Regions from separate parts of the Micromonospora sp. NPDC050187 genome, predicted to be linked through region 1. Evidence: riboswitches for the same ligand, from Rfam matches in the RefSeq annotation. Region 1 holds a riboswitch; each other region holds the start of a gene.
What was found. Region 1 has a riboswitch for cyclic di-AMP ahead of ACIBJE_RS19150 (NlpC/P60 family protein). Riboswitches for the same ligand answer to the same signal wherever they lie in the genome.
Positions count from the first base shown of each region.

Region 1 (3,530 bases):
TGCGCGTGCCCGGCCACGTACGCCTCGTCGTCGCTCTCCTCCGGCGGGAACGAGTGCAGCGCGTACCGCCCGTCGCGTTCCAGGTCGCGGCGCTTGGGCGAGTCGATGACGAAGCAGAATAGCCCTTCGTCGGTGATGACCGGGGAGACCGGATGGACCCGGGGGCCACCGTCTGCCCGGACCGTGGCCAGGTAGCCGAAGCCCGGGCCGTACTGCTGCATGAGAAGGCGGATCGCGTCGGCGAGGCGGGGCTCGTCGGCGGCGAACTCGGACCAGGAAGCCATGCCGACATCCTATCGAACACCCGTACGAAAGAGCACTCCGACGCGCTGGTCACCCGCCGGATCGCGGGGGCTACGGCACTGGATATGGTGGTGCGATGCTGCTCTCCGACCGGGACCTCGTCAGCGAGATCAAGGCTGGCACGCTGGCACTGGAACCGTTCGACGCGAGTCTGGTGCAGCCCTCCAGCATCGACGTGCGCCTGGACCGGCTCTTCCGGGTCTTCAACAACCACCTCTACACGCACATCGACCCGGCGTTGCAGCAGGACGACCTCACCTCGCTGGTGGAGGTGCCCGAGGGGGAACCCTTCGTGCTGCACCCCGGGGAGTTCGTGCTCGCCTCCACGCTGGAGGTCATCTCGCTCGGCGACCAACTCGCGGGCCGCCTGGAGGGCAAGTCGAGCCTGGGCCGGCTCGGCCTGCTCACCCACTCGACCGCCGGCTTCATCGACCCCGGGTTCTCCGGCCACGTGACGCTGGAACTCTCCAACGTGGCCAACCTGCCGATCACGCTCTGGCCCGGCATGAAGATCGGTCAGCTCTGCATCTTCCGGCTCTCCTCGCCGGCCGAGCATCCGTACGGCTCCGCCGTCTACGGCTCCCGCTACCAGGGGCAGCGCGGCCCCACCCCGAGCCGGGCCTGGCGGAACTGGCGCACCTGGCCCACCCGCTGACCCTCCCCACATCCACCACCACCCCTCGTTCTACGGGTGATGGTGCGGCGCGCTCCGCTTCGCCAGGTGCCTGCAGGGTCCCCTGCTACGCAAAAAGCGGTAACAGGGGACCCCTGCTACCACCTCAGCCGGGGCGGCCGTAGCTGTGCACCGGGCCGTCGTCGGCCCGCTTCATCTTCACCGGCGCGCCGGCCCGGGAGGCGTGCACCAGCCAGCCGTTGCCGACGTACATGCCGACGTGGTGCAGATCCGAGTAGTAGAAGACGAGGTCGCCGGGACGTAGCTCGCTCCGGCCCACCCGGGCGGTCACCCGCCGCTGCTGGGCGGCGTTGTGCGGCAGGGCGACCCCGGCCCGGGCCCAGGCGGCGAGGGTGAGCCCGGAGCAGTCGTACGCGTTCGGCCCCTCGGCTCCCCAGACGTAGGGCTTGCCGATCTGCGCGCAGGCGAACGTGACGGCCCGTCCGGCGGCACCGCCCGGGTAGACGGCCGGGCAGGGGGCGGGGCGCAGGCTGGTGCCAGCGCCGTTGCCGTACGCCTCCAGGCGCATCTTCTGCAGGCGGGTGATGGCGGCGTCGATCTGCCGACGTTTCCCGTCCAGCTGGCGTTCGGCCTGGCTGAGCTGCGTGACCAGCCGGTCCAGCGGGGCCTTGCGGGCGCTGAGCTGGTCCCGCAGTTCGACCACGTGCCGGATGTCGGTCTGCTGCCGACGGGCGAACTGGTCGAGTAGTTCGAGTTGGTGGACGACGGTGGCCGGCGACGGGTTGGCGAGCATGGCGTTGAGGGCGGAGGCGTTCTCCCCCTTGTACGCCCGTACCGCGAGTCCGCCGACCTTGCGCATCGCCTGGTCGACCTGGCGGCGCAGCGGCTCGATCCGGTCGGCGAGTGCCGCCGCCTGCCGCTTTTTGGCGGCGAGCGCCTGCCGGGTGGCGTTGTGCTGTTCGATGACCGGTTCGAGGGTGTTCCACTCCCGGTCGATCTGGCGTTCGATCTCGGCGACCGAGGGTTCGGCGTGGGCCGCGCCGGCGCCGCCCGTCACGAGGACAGCGGCTCCGACGAGGACGGTGACGGCGTTGGTGAAGCGGGACCAGCATGGACGCGGCGCAGCCGTCGTCCGGGCAGCCGGGGCCGCCCGGACGGACGGTGGCCGCGGGGCATGGTGTGCCACCGGGCTTCTTACTCCTTCTTCCGTTGACCGCCTACCGGGTTAGCTGACGGGTTCGGGCGGGAAGGGAGCGCCCTACCGTGGTACGGATTCACCCCGATGGTGCTGGTGGTTCCCCGGCTCGCTCTGGTGTGGTTTCTCCTGTGGCGACGTGCGTCGGGCGACTCGGCGGTGCCGAACCGTTGCCGCCTCCGACTGGCGGCCTGTCACCGGCTCGGCAAGTGCCGAGGTTAGAGACGACCGTCGTCGATCCGCAACACGGTTCGCGGTAGTGCCACCTGCTGATTCCCGACAGTAACCACTGTGGGCGCCGTTCGTTGGCCCAGCACGAAGGGTCCCCGGCCGCTGGCCGGGGACCCTTCGTCAGGATCGGTCAGTAGGGGCGGCGGAAGCCCGCGACCGGCATGTGGTTGATGCTGGCCACCTGCACCGGCTTACCGGCCCGGGGGGCGTGCACCATGATGCCGTTGCCCAGGTAGAGCCCGACGTGGCTCAGGTCGCTGAAGAAGAAGACCAGGTCACCAGGGCGGGCCTCGGAGCGGCTGATCTCCTTGGTCTCCTTCCACTGATCACCGGTGAAGTGGGTCAGGTGGATGCCCGCGGCTTTGTAGGCATACTGGGTCAACCCCGAGCAGTCGAAGGCGTTTGGCCCGGTGGCGCCGAAGACGTACGGGTCGCCGACCTGCGCGCAGGCGGTTCTGATGGCGGTGTTGGCGTCGCTGCTGATCACGCCCTTGATGAGCGGGCAGCCGGGGGCGCTGACCGCAGTCTTCGGCATGGACGCCCGCAGCCGCTTGATCTCGGCGTCGATCTTGGCCTTCTTGGCCGCCAGGTCCTTCTGCTGCTGGACCTGGGTAGCGATGAGGGTGTCGAGCTTCTGCTTCTCGGCCTCGTACCTTGTCCGGATCGCCACCACGCCCTGGAGTTGCTGACGCTGGTGGGCGGCGAGCCGGTCGAGCATGCCCATCTGCTCGGCCAGGGTGCCCGGCTTGGCGCTGACCAGCAGAGCGCCGATCTCCTGCGACGGGCCGGTCATGTAGTGCCGGGAGGCCAGGGCACCGATCCGGTTCATGGCCATGTCGCTCTGCAACGCGAGCGGCTGGATCTTCTTCTCCAGATCAGCGGCCTTCTTCTGGTTGGCCTTGAGCCTGACGCGAACCTCGTTGTACTTCTCGATCGTGGGCTCCAACTGCCTCCACTGCTTGTCGATCTGCGCCTCGATCTCCTCGGGAGTGGGCGCGGCATGCGCGGGAGCAGCGAGCAGGCCGACACCGACCACGGCGGCGGCGGACAGGGTGACCAGGGTGCGAACGAACCGGCGCAGCCCACCCGGACGAGTGGGGAGCCGATCCGGTGCGTGACGCTGAGGGGGCAGGGTTGCCACCGGCACCGAACTCCTTTGGCGACCAG
Region 1 is NZ_JBITJH010000011.1:209,382-212,911, reverse strand. It holds gene ACIBJE_RS19160 (pyridoxamine 5'-phosphate oxidase family protein) at 1-284, opposite strand, end outside; gene dcd (dCTP deaminase) at 380-958, shown strand; gene ACIBJE_RS19150 (NlpC/P60 family protein) at 1,083-1,994, opposite strand; cyclic di-AMP (ydaO/yuaA leader) riboswitch at 2,136-2,262, opposite strand; gene ACIBJE_RS19145 (C40 family peptidase) at 2,494-3,510, opposite strand.

Region 2 (3,530 bases), on a different contig from region 1:
CGCCGGTGGTGTACTGCCCGACGCTGAAGGCGATCGACGAGGCGTTGGTGCCCAGCCTGCGGGTGGCGTTCTATGTCAACCACGGCGCGAAGAACGCGCACTGCATCCGGTTCACCCAGCTCACCCACATCCAGATCCACCACGGCGACAGCGACAAGGCGCCGAGCGCCAACCCGGTCTCGGCGATCTTCGACCGGAACTTCGTGGCCGGGCAGGCGGCGATCGACCGGTACGCCCGCGCCGGGGTGCACATCCCGGCGGAGAAGTTCGTCGTCGTCGGCCGCCCCCAGGTGGAGGCGATCGGGGTACGCCGGCCGCCGGTGCCGATGCCGGCCCACCCGACCGTGCTCTACACGCCCACCTGGACCGGGCACCACGCGGACGCGAACTACTGCTCGCTGCCGGTGGCCGAGGCGGTGGTCGGGCGGCTGCTGGCCCGGGGCGCGACGGTGATCCTGCGGGCCCACCCGTACACCGCGCAGAACCCGGAGTCGGCACGGCAGCTCGCCCGGGTGGAGGAGCTGCTCGCGACGGACCGCTCCCGCACCGGCCGGCAGCACGTCTGGGGCACCGACGCGAGTCGGGCGATGAGCCTGGTCGACTGCGTCAACCGCTCCGACGCGCTGATCTCGGACGTCTCCGGGGTCATCTCCGACTACCTCTACTCCGGCAAGCCGTACGCGGTGACCGACATGGGCGTGGACGGCGACGCGTTCACCGCACGCTTCCCGCTGGCCCGCTCCGGCTACGTGCTGCGCCGGGACCTGGCCGACGTCGACGACGTGCTGGAGCGGCTGCTCGGCACCGACCCGCTGGCCGAGGCGCGCTGGGCGATGCGCACCCACTACCTGGGCGACTTCCCGGTCGAGTCGTACGCCGAGGGCTTCCTGTCGGCCGCCCGGGCGCACCTCGCGCCGGCCGCCGTGCCGGCGACCCACCCCGGCCACGCGGACCGGCCGGTCGGGGCGGAGTCCGTCACCGGCTGAACTCGGCTTCGCCTGTGGTGGTGTGGTGGTAGGAGGGGTCCCCTGTTACCTCATTTTGAGGAGCAGGGGACCCCTCCTACCACAGCGGCGGTTACTCCCCGCGCGAAGAATCAGGCGGAGTAGCCACGGGTGGCGGCCCAGTGCGCCAGGCCGATGGTGGTCATCCAGTACGAGCCGGCGGCGGCGTTCGCCGGGTCCGCGATCTTGACGGTCCGGCCGTTGTCCCGGTAACCGACCACGGTCAGGTAGTGCCCGCCGGGGTAGGAGTGCCAGCCACCGGCGACGTCGGTGGCCGAGCCGGCGATGTTGACGACGACGGCGTACCCGTTGCCGACGGCCCGCACCACGTCGGCCTGGAGCCGGTCCATCTGGGCGGGGGTGGCCGCGTTGCCGGGGATCGTCCGGGTCCGGTAGACGTCCCGGCCGACCAGGTCGTTGAGGACCCGGGTGGTGTCGGCGGCGGAGTTGGTGCCGGACTGGGTGGTGTTCAGCCGCTGGGCGAGGTCGTCCTGGCTGCGGACGACGTCCCGGGCGGTCAGCGCGATCCGGGTGGCGGCCGGACCGCAGTAGTAGAAGGTGGTCTGCTCCTGGTACTGGATGTCGAGCACCTTCGACGCGGGCGGCTTCGGCGGGGTGGGGCTGGCCGTCAGGTCCGGGTTCGGCGACCGGGTGGCGGCGGGCGACGCGGACGGGGTGGTCGGCGGGGTGGTGGCGACGGCGGACGGGCTGGCCGGGGCCGCGGTGGCGCGGTCGTGCTGCCGGGAGGCGGCGGTCGACCGGTCCGGCTCGGCCGCCGTGGCGACGGTGTCCTCCCGGTGTACCGGGGTGCCGGGGTCGACGAGCAGGACGCCGGCGGTGGACGCCGCCACCACGACCGCCGCCGCGGCGGCGACCTGGTACGACCGGCGGGCTCGGAACAGGTTGAACGGTCGCGGGACCGGGTACTTCACGGATTCCTCCACGTCAAGACAGGGGTGGAGAGCGGCGCACCCGGTCGACGCAGGGCGGACCGTGCGTGGGGTCGACGATGGCGCGGGGTGCCCGCTCGGACGGCGTCTGAGGGCGGACGCCGGAGTCAGTGCCGGCGGCGCGGACGGACGGCCGGCGGCACCTGGGCACCGTGGAGGAGCCGGGTAACGGGGGCGTGCAGCACGAGCTACTCCTTCCGATACCGCCTACCGGGTTAGCTGACGGATTCGGGCGGGAAAGATCGCCCTACCACGGGTCGGCCCCGCGGATTCACCCCGGACGTACGTGGGTCCCCGGCTCGTTGCGCACGATTAGGCGGGCCGGCGCGGTGTCACCCTTTGCGACCTACGACCGCGCCAGACGGGCCGACACTACTGATACCTCAATCCCCTGCCAACCCCCGTGAGCTGGGCAAACCGCACGGCACACCCGGAAGTCGGGCACATTAACGGGCTGACGTCGCTCAATCGGACGACCGGTTTTCCGAGTACCGTCGGGCGATTTCCGGACGGCATCGGCACAACCGCTCGCTCGCACTCGACGCGGAACGGGACGACCGGTGTCGAAGGTGCCGCGCGGCAGGGCGTGGCCCAGGTCACGTCACGATCCGGTCACGCTCCCGGCCAGCGCACCGCCCGAGGGGCGGAACCGGCCCCGCTCAGCCCACCCGCGCCGGTCGCCACCGGGCGGCGAGGCGGACCGCACCCGGCACGCGCCGGGGCTCGACCATCGTCCGGCTGCTCGCCCGGAGACGTTCCGCCGCGAGGGACGCCTCCTCCGCCAGGGACCGTGCCGCCGTCGCGGCGACCTCCGCCTGCCGCCAGGCCACCCGCTCCCGCTCGGCCGCCGTCCGGTACTCCCCCCGCCGCAGGTCGCGCACCACCCGGTGCAGGACCGCCTCCTGCACGACGGGGTGCAGCCGCGGATTCCACCCGCCGCGGCGGGCGAAGACGTCGCTGAGCTGCCCCACCGACAGGTCACCCCGCCAGTACGCGGCCATCGCGGCCCGGTGCAGGAACCGTTCCCGGGCGACGTACTCGGCCGGGGTGCGGGGCGTCCGGGGAACGGGCAGGGCGGTGGCCCCGGCGAAGCGGCGGGCGGCGGTCTCCGCCTCGTCGTACGCCCGCCAGGCCTGGTCGACCCGTTCCTGCGCGGTCAGCCACCGCTCCCGGCGGCGACGGGCGGTCTGCGCGGCACCGGCCGCGGCGACGGCCACCTCCTCGGCGTACCGGCGCAGGTCGGCCGGATCGGGCACGGCGGGGTGGAGGGCGGCCGGGTCCCCGGCGGGCGCGGGCGGGGCGAGCGTCGACTCCCGATCCCGCTCGGGGCGGGCCACCAGGACGGTGAGCACGGTCAGGGCGAGCACGAGCAGGGCGGACCAGATCGCGGCCGCCCGGGGCACGTCGACCAGGAACTCGTAGAGAACGACGTCCATCGTCGGCACCTCACGGGACACGGGAGCGGGCGGGGGTCGCACGCCTCGGGCACCGGCTCCGACCGTCGGCGGAGCCACCGGGACCGCCGTCGGCGGGTGCGGGGTGAGGTTCGTCGGATCAGCTCCCACGCCGGGGACGG
Region 2 is NZ_JBITJH010000001.1:604,754-608,283, reverse strand. It holds gene ACIBJE_RS02985 (CDP-glycerol glycerophosphotransferase family protein) at 1-986, shown strand, start outside; gene ACIBJE_RS02980 (C39 family peptidase) at 1,097-1,948, opposite strand; cyclic di-AMP (ydaO/yuaA leader) riboswitch at 2,144-2,283, opposite strand; gene ACIBJE_RS02975 (hypothetical protein) at 2,614-3,390, opposite strand.
Region 2: it holds a riboswitch for cyclic di-AMP, as region 1 does, so the genes downstream of both, ACIBJE_RS02980 (C39 family peptidase) here and ACIBJE_RS19150 (NlpC/P60 family protein) in region 1, are expected to answer to the same signal.

Region 3 (3,530 bases), on a different contig from region 1:
CAGGCCGCCCGGCAGGGCATCGACGACATCGACGGGATCGTCGACATCCACATCGACCACACCGTCGAGATGTTGCTGGAGCATTCGGTGACGCTCAACCGGGCGGTGCGGGAGGGGCGGTGCGCGGTGGTCGGCATGTCGTACCGGCTGGCCGCCGGTGAGGTGCGGGTGGTCCGCTCGGCGTCCGCCACCGAGGACGTCGCCCTCGCCGCCGGCCCGGTCGCCCCCTCGGCCCGCCACTGACCCGGCCGGTCCCCTCGGCCCGCCACTGACCCGGTCGGCTCCGGCCGGCCGCGCGAACGGGCCCCGCCTCCGGTCGAACGGATGCGGGGCCCGGGTCTTCGTGCGCGGGGTCAGAGCATGGACACGTGGACGTGGTCCGTGTGGTCGGAGGGCCCGCTGTACGAACTCCAGCCGGTCGCCGGGAACCAGATCTGCTTGTTCCAGATCACGTAGTAAATGCCCAGCCGGTCGGCGTTACGGACCAGGAACGCGGTGAGGTTGTTCCCGTACATCCGCTCCTTGTTGGTGTCCCACCGGCTGAACCCCGACTTCTGGAGCGACCAGTCGCAGGCCCGCCCCTTGGGGTGCTCGTACGGCCCACCCGGTCGGTAGCACCCGACGAACATGTCGAAGCCGGCCCGCTTGACCTCCTTGTACATGTGCAGGGTGCGCGGGGTGATGCAGCCGCCGGTGGTCGGGTCGTCCTCGGTGCAGCCCAGCGGACGCCAGTTGCCGTTGCTGTCCCGCCCGGGGCCGATCCGGGCGACCGGGGAGGTGGCGTCCACCAGGCCACCGGTCAACCCGACGCCGCCGACCAGGGCGAGCGACTTCTCCGCCTCGCGTTTGCGCTTCTTCAGGATGTCGGCCTGCTTCTGCTGCTCCAGCACCTCGGCGTCGAGCGCCTTCTTGGCTCGTTCCGCCTGGTCCTTGGCGGCGGCCACCGCGGCGACCTTCTTGCTGTTGACCATGTTCATCTCGTCCAGCGCGCTGGCCCGCTTGACGAACGAGTCGGGTGTGTTGCTCTCCAGCAACATGGAGGCGGGGCCGACCCGGCCGGTCATGTAGGACCGCACGGCGATCGTGGCCACCTGCGGCGTGAGCGCCTTCAGCTCGTTCTGGGCCCGCCGGACCTCCAGGGCGAGGGTGAGCTGACGCTTCTGCGAGGCGTTGAGTTTCGCCTGGGCCTGGGTGTAGCTCCGGTTCGCCTCCTCGATCACCTCGTTGAGGAGCTTCGGCTGCTCTCCGTCGTGCCCAGACGGGCTCGACGGCTCCGCCAGCGCCGGCGCGGGCCCGGCGGCCACGGCGAAGGCGGCGAGCACGGCCACGACAGGCTTCAGCCAGCGGCGTAGGGGTGCCGTCACAGTCTTCCCTTCCGTCGACCGCCGACCGGGTTAGCTGACGGGTTCGGGGCGGAAGTGGCCCCTACCGCTGACGCGGATGCACCCCATGAACCTGGTTCCCCGATTCGCCGGTGGGCGATTAGGCGGTGGCCCCGCTGGCGCCGGTGCGCGCCTTCGGCGGTAACCGGCAGCGAGGTTACCTGACAGTGGGCGTGGGGTTCTACGCCCGGATCCCGACCAAAAGCGTTATTTCCCTATTGCTTTCGGTCACTCCTGTCACATTTGTCAAGATCGTAGCAGCTGGTGGTCACGCTGCGCAGTGTCACCAGGGCGGATCCGTGTTCCCCGGGCGGCCCGGTCCGTGGCCGGAATCGGTGACCCCGGTGGCGGCACGGGGACCGCTGAGGGCGGCCAGGGCCTCGTCCCGCTCCCCGGCGGGCCGGGGCAGGCGGCGGCTCGGCGTGCCACCCCGTCCGGCGGTGGTCACCAGGGCGGCCAGGCCGGTGGTGATCGGTACGGCGGCGATCAGCCCGAGCGTGGCGACGATGCTGCGGACGATCTCCTGGGCGAGGAACTCGCTGCTCACGATCTCGCTGATCCCGCGCGTGTCGGCGGTCAGCAACAGCAGCAGGGGCAGCGACGCCCCCGCGTACGCCAGCACGATCGTGTTGACCGTCGAGGCGATGTGCGCCCGGCCGACCCGGGTGGCCGCCCGGTAGAGCTGGAGCCGGGTGAGGTCGGGATTGGCGTGGGCCAGCTCGGTGACCGTGGCGGCCTGGGTGACCGTGACGTCGTCCAGGACGCCCAGGGAGCCGATGATGATGCCGGCCAGGAGCAACCCGTGCAGGTCGACGTCGGCCTGGAACATCGACAGCGTGGTGGCGTCCTCGGAGCCGTACCCGGTCAGGTGGGTGAACGCGGTCGCCAGGCTGCCGAGCAGGCCGGTGAGCACCAGGCTGGCCAGGGTGCCGAGGACCGCGACGGAGGTCTGCGCGGTGACCCCGTGGGTGAGATACAACACCACGAACATGATGAGCGCGGCGCCGGTGACCGCCACCGGCAGCGGAGCCTGCCCGGCGCTGATGCCGGGCAGCACGAAAACGAGCAGGATGGCGAAGCTGGCCGCCAGCCCGCCGAGCGCGGCCAGGCCGCGCCACCGGCCGAACGCGACGATGGCGGCGGCGAACGCCAGGGCCAGCCAGATCAACGGCTTCCCCCGCTGGTGGGCGGCGATGCTGTAGCTGCTGACCGTCGGATCGGCCGGGTCGGTCAGCACCACCAGGACGATCTCGTCGCCGACCTCCACCGAGGGTGAGCCCGGCCCGGCGGGCAGCGCCGTCTCGACCTGCTGTCCGGCGTCCGGCCCGGTGTCGACGCTCACCGTGGCGGTGCCGCACGGCCCCTCCACCGTGCCCTCCGGGGCCTCCGGCGTGGGTGGGCAGGGCTCGGTGACCACCCGCGTCACCGTGCCGTGGTAGCGGGCCGCGTCCTCGCCGCCGCCCACCGACGGGGCGTCGCGGGGCCAGAGCACCAGCGCCGCGACCAGGGTCACCAGGAAGAGCGGGACCACGGTCGCGATCAGGACACGCCGTACCCGCGGCGGCGCAGCGGCAATGGGGCGGCTGTGGTCGTGGCCCATGCTTCTCCCAACGGTCCTGGCGTGGCGGGTGCCCTGGCCGGACCATTCTGCCGGCTCCGAAGTCGCAGCTCGCAGCCTGTTCGGCGGTCCGGCCCGGTTCCGCGCGGCTCGGTAGGGAGTTCGTCGGCACGCTGTGGAGCTGCCCCGTCCATGCGCCCACCGGTCACCGGCACCTCCCGTCGTGCCCGATCGGCAGCACACACCGCCGTCCGTCGCCCAGCCGCGCGTCACACCAGATCCGGGTACGCCGCGACTGGTCGTCCTCAGCGCTGAGCGTGGCCTCCCCGAAGTCCAGTTCCGGCACGTGCCCGAGGGAGTCGCGCAGCGCCACCACGAGGGCGACGGCGTACCCCCGGTCGGGCAGCGTCAGCGGCAGGTGCAGGACCCAACGGCTCAACGTCACCACCGCCCGTGCCGAGGGCCGGAGTCCGCCGGCCGGCGCTGGGCGTACTCGGACTGCCAGCAGCGCAGCGCCTGACGAATCCGGTCGCCGTCGGCCTCCACGACCCGGATGTGCCGGTGCAGCCGCTCCACCTCCCCGGCGACCC
Region 3 is NZ_JBITJH010000005.1:392,495-396,024, forward strand. It holds gene ACIBJE_RS11570 (carbonic anhydrase) at 1-243, shown strand, start outside; gene ACIBJE_RS11575 (coiled-coil domain-containing protein) at 354-1,364, opposite strand; cyclic di-AMP (ydaO/yuaA leader) riboswitch at 1,368-1,499, opposite strand; gene ACIBJE_RS11580 (YibE/F family protein) at 1,666-2,982, opposite strand; gene ACIBJE_RS11585 (hypothetical protein) at 3,146-3,385, opposite strand; gene ACIBJE_RS11590 (DivIVA domain-containing protein) at 3,382-3,530, opposite strand, start outside.
Region 3: it holds a riboswitch for cyclic di-AMP, as region 1 does, so the genes downstream of both, ACIBJE_RS11575 (coiled-coil domain-containing protein) here and ACIBJE_RS19150 (NlpC/P60 family protein) in region 1, are expected to answer to the same signal.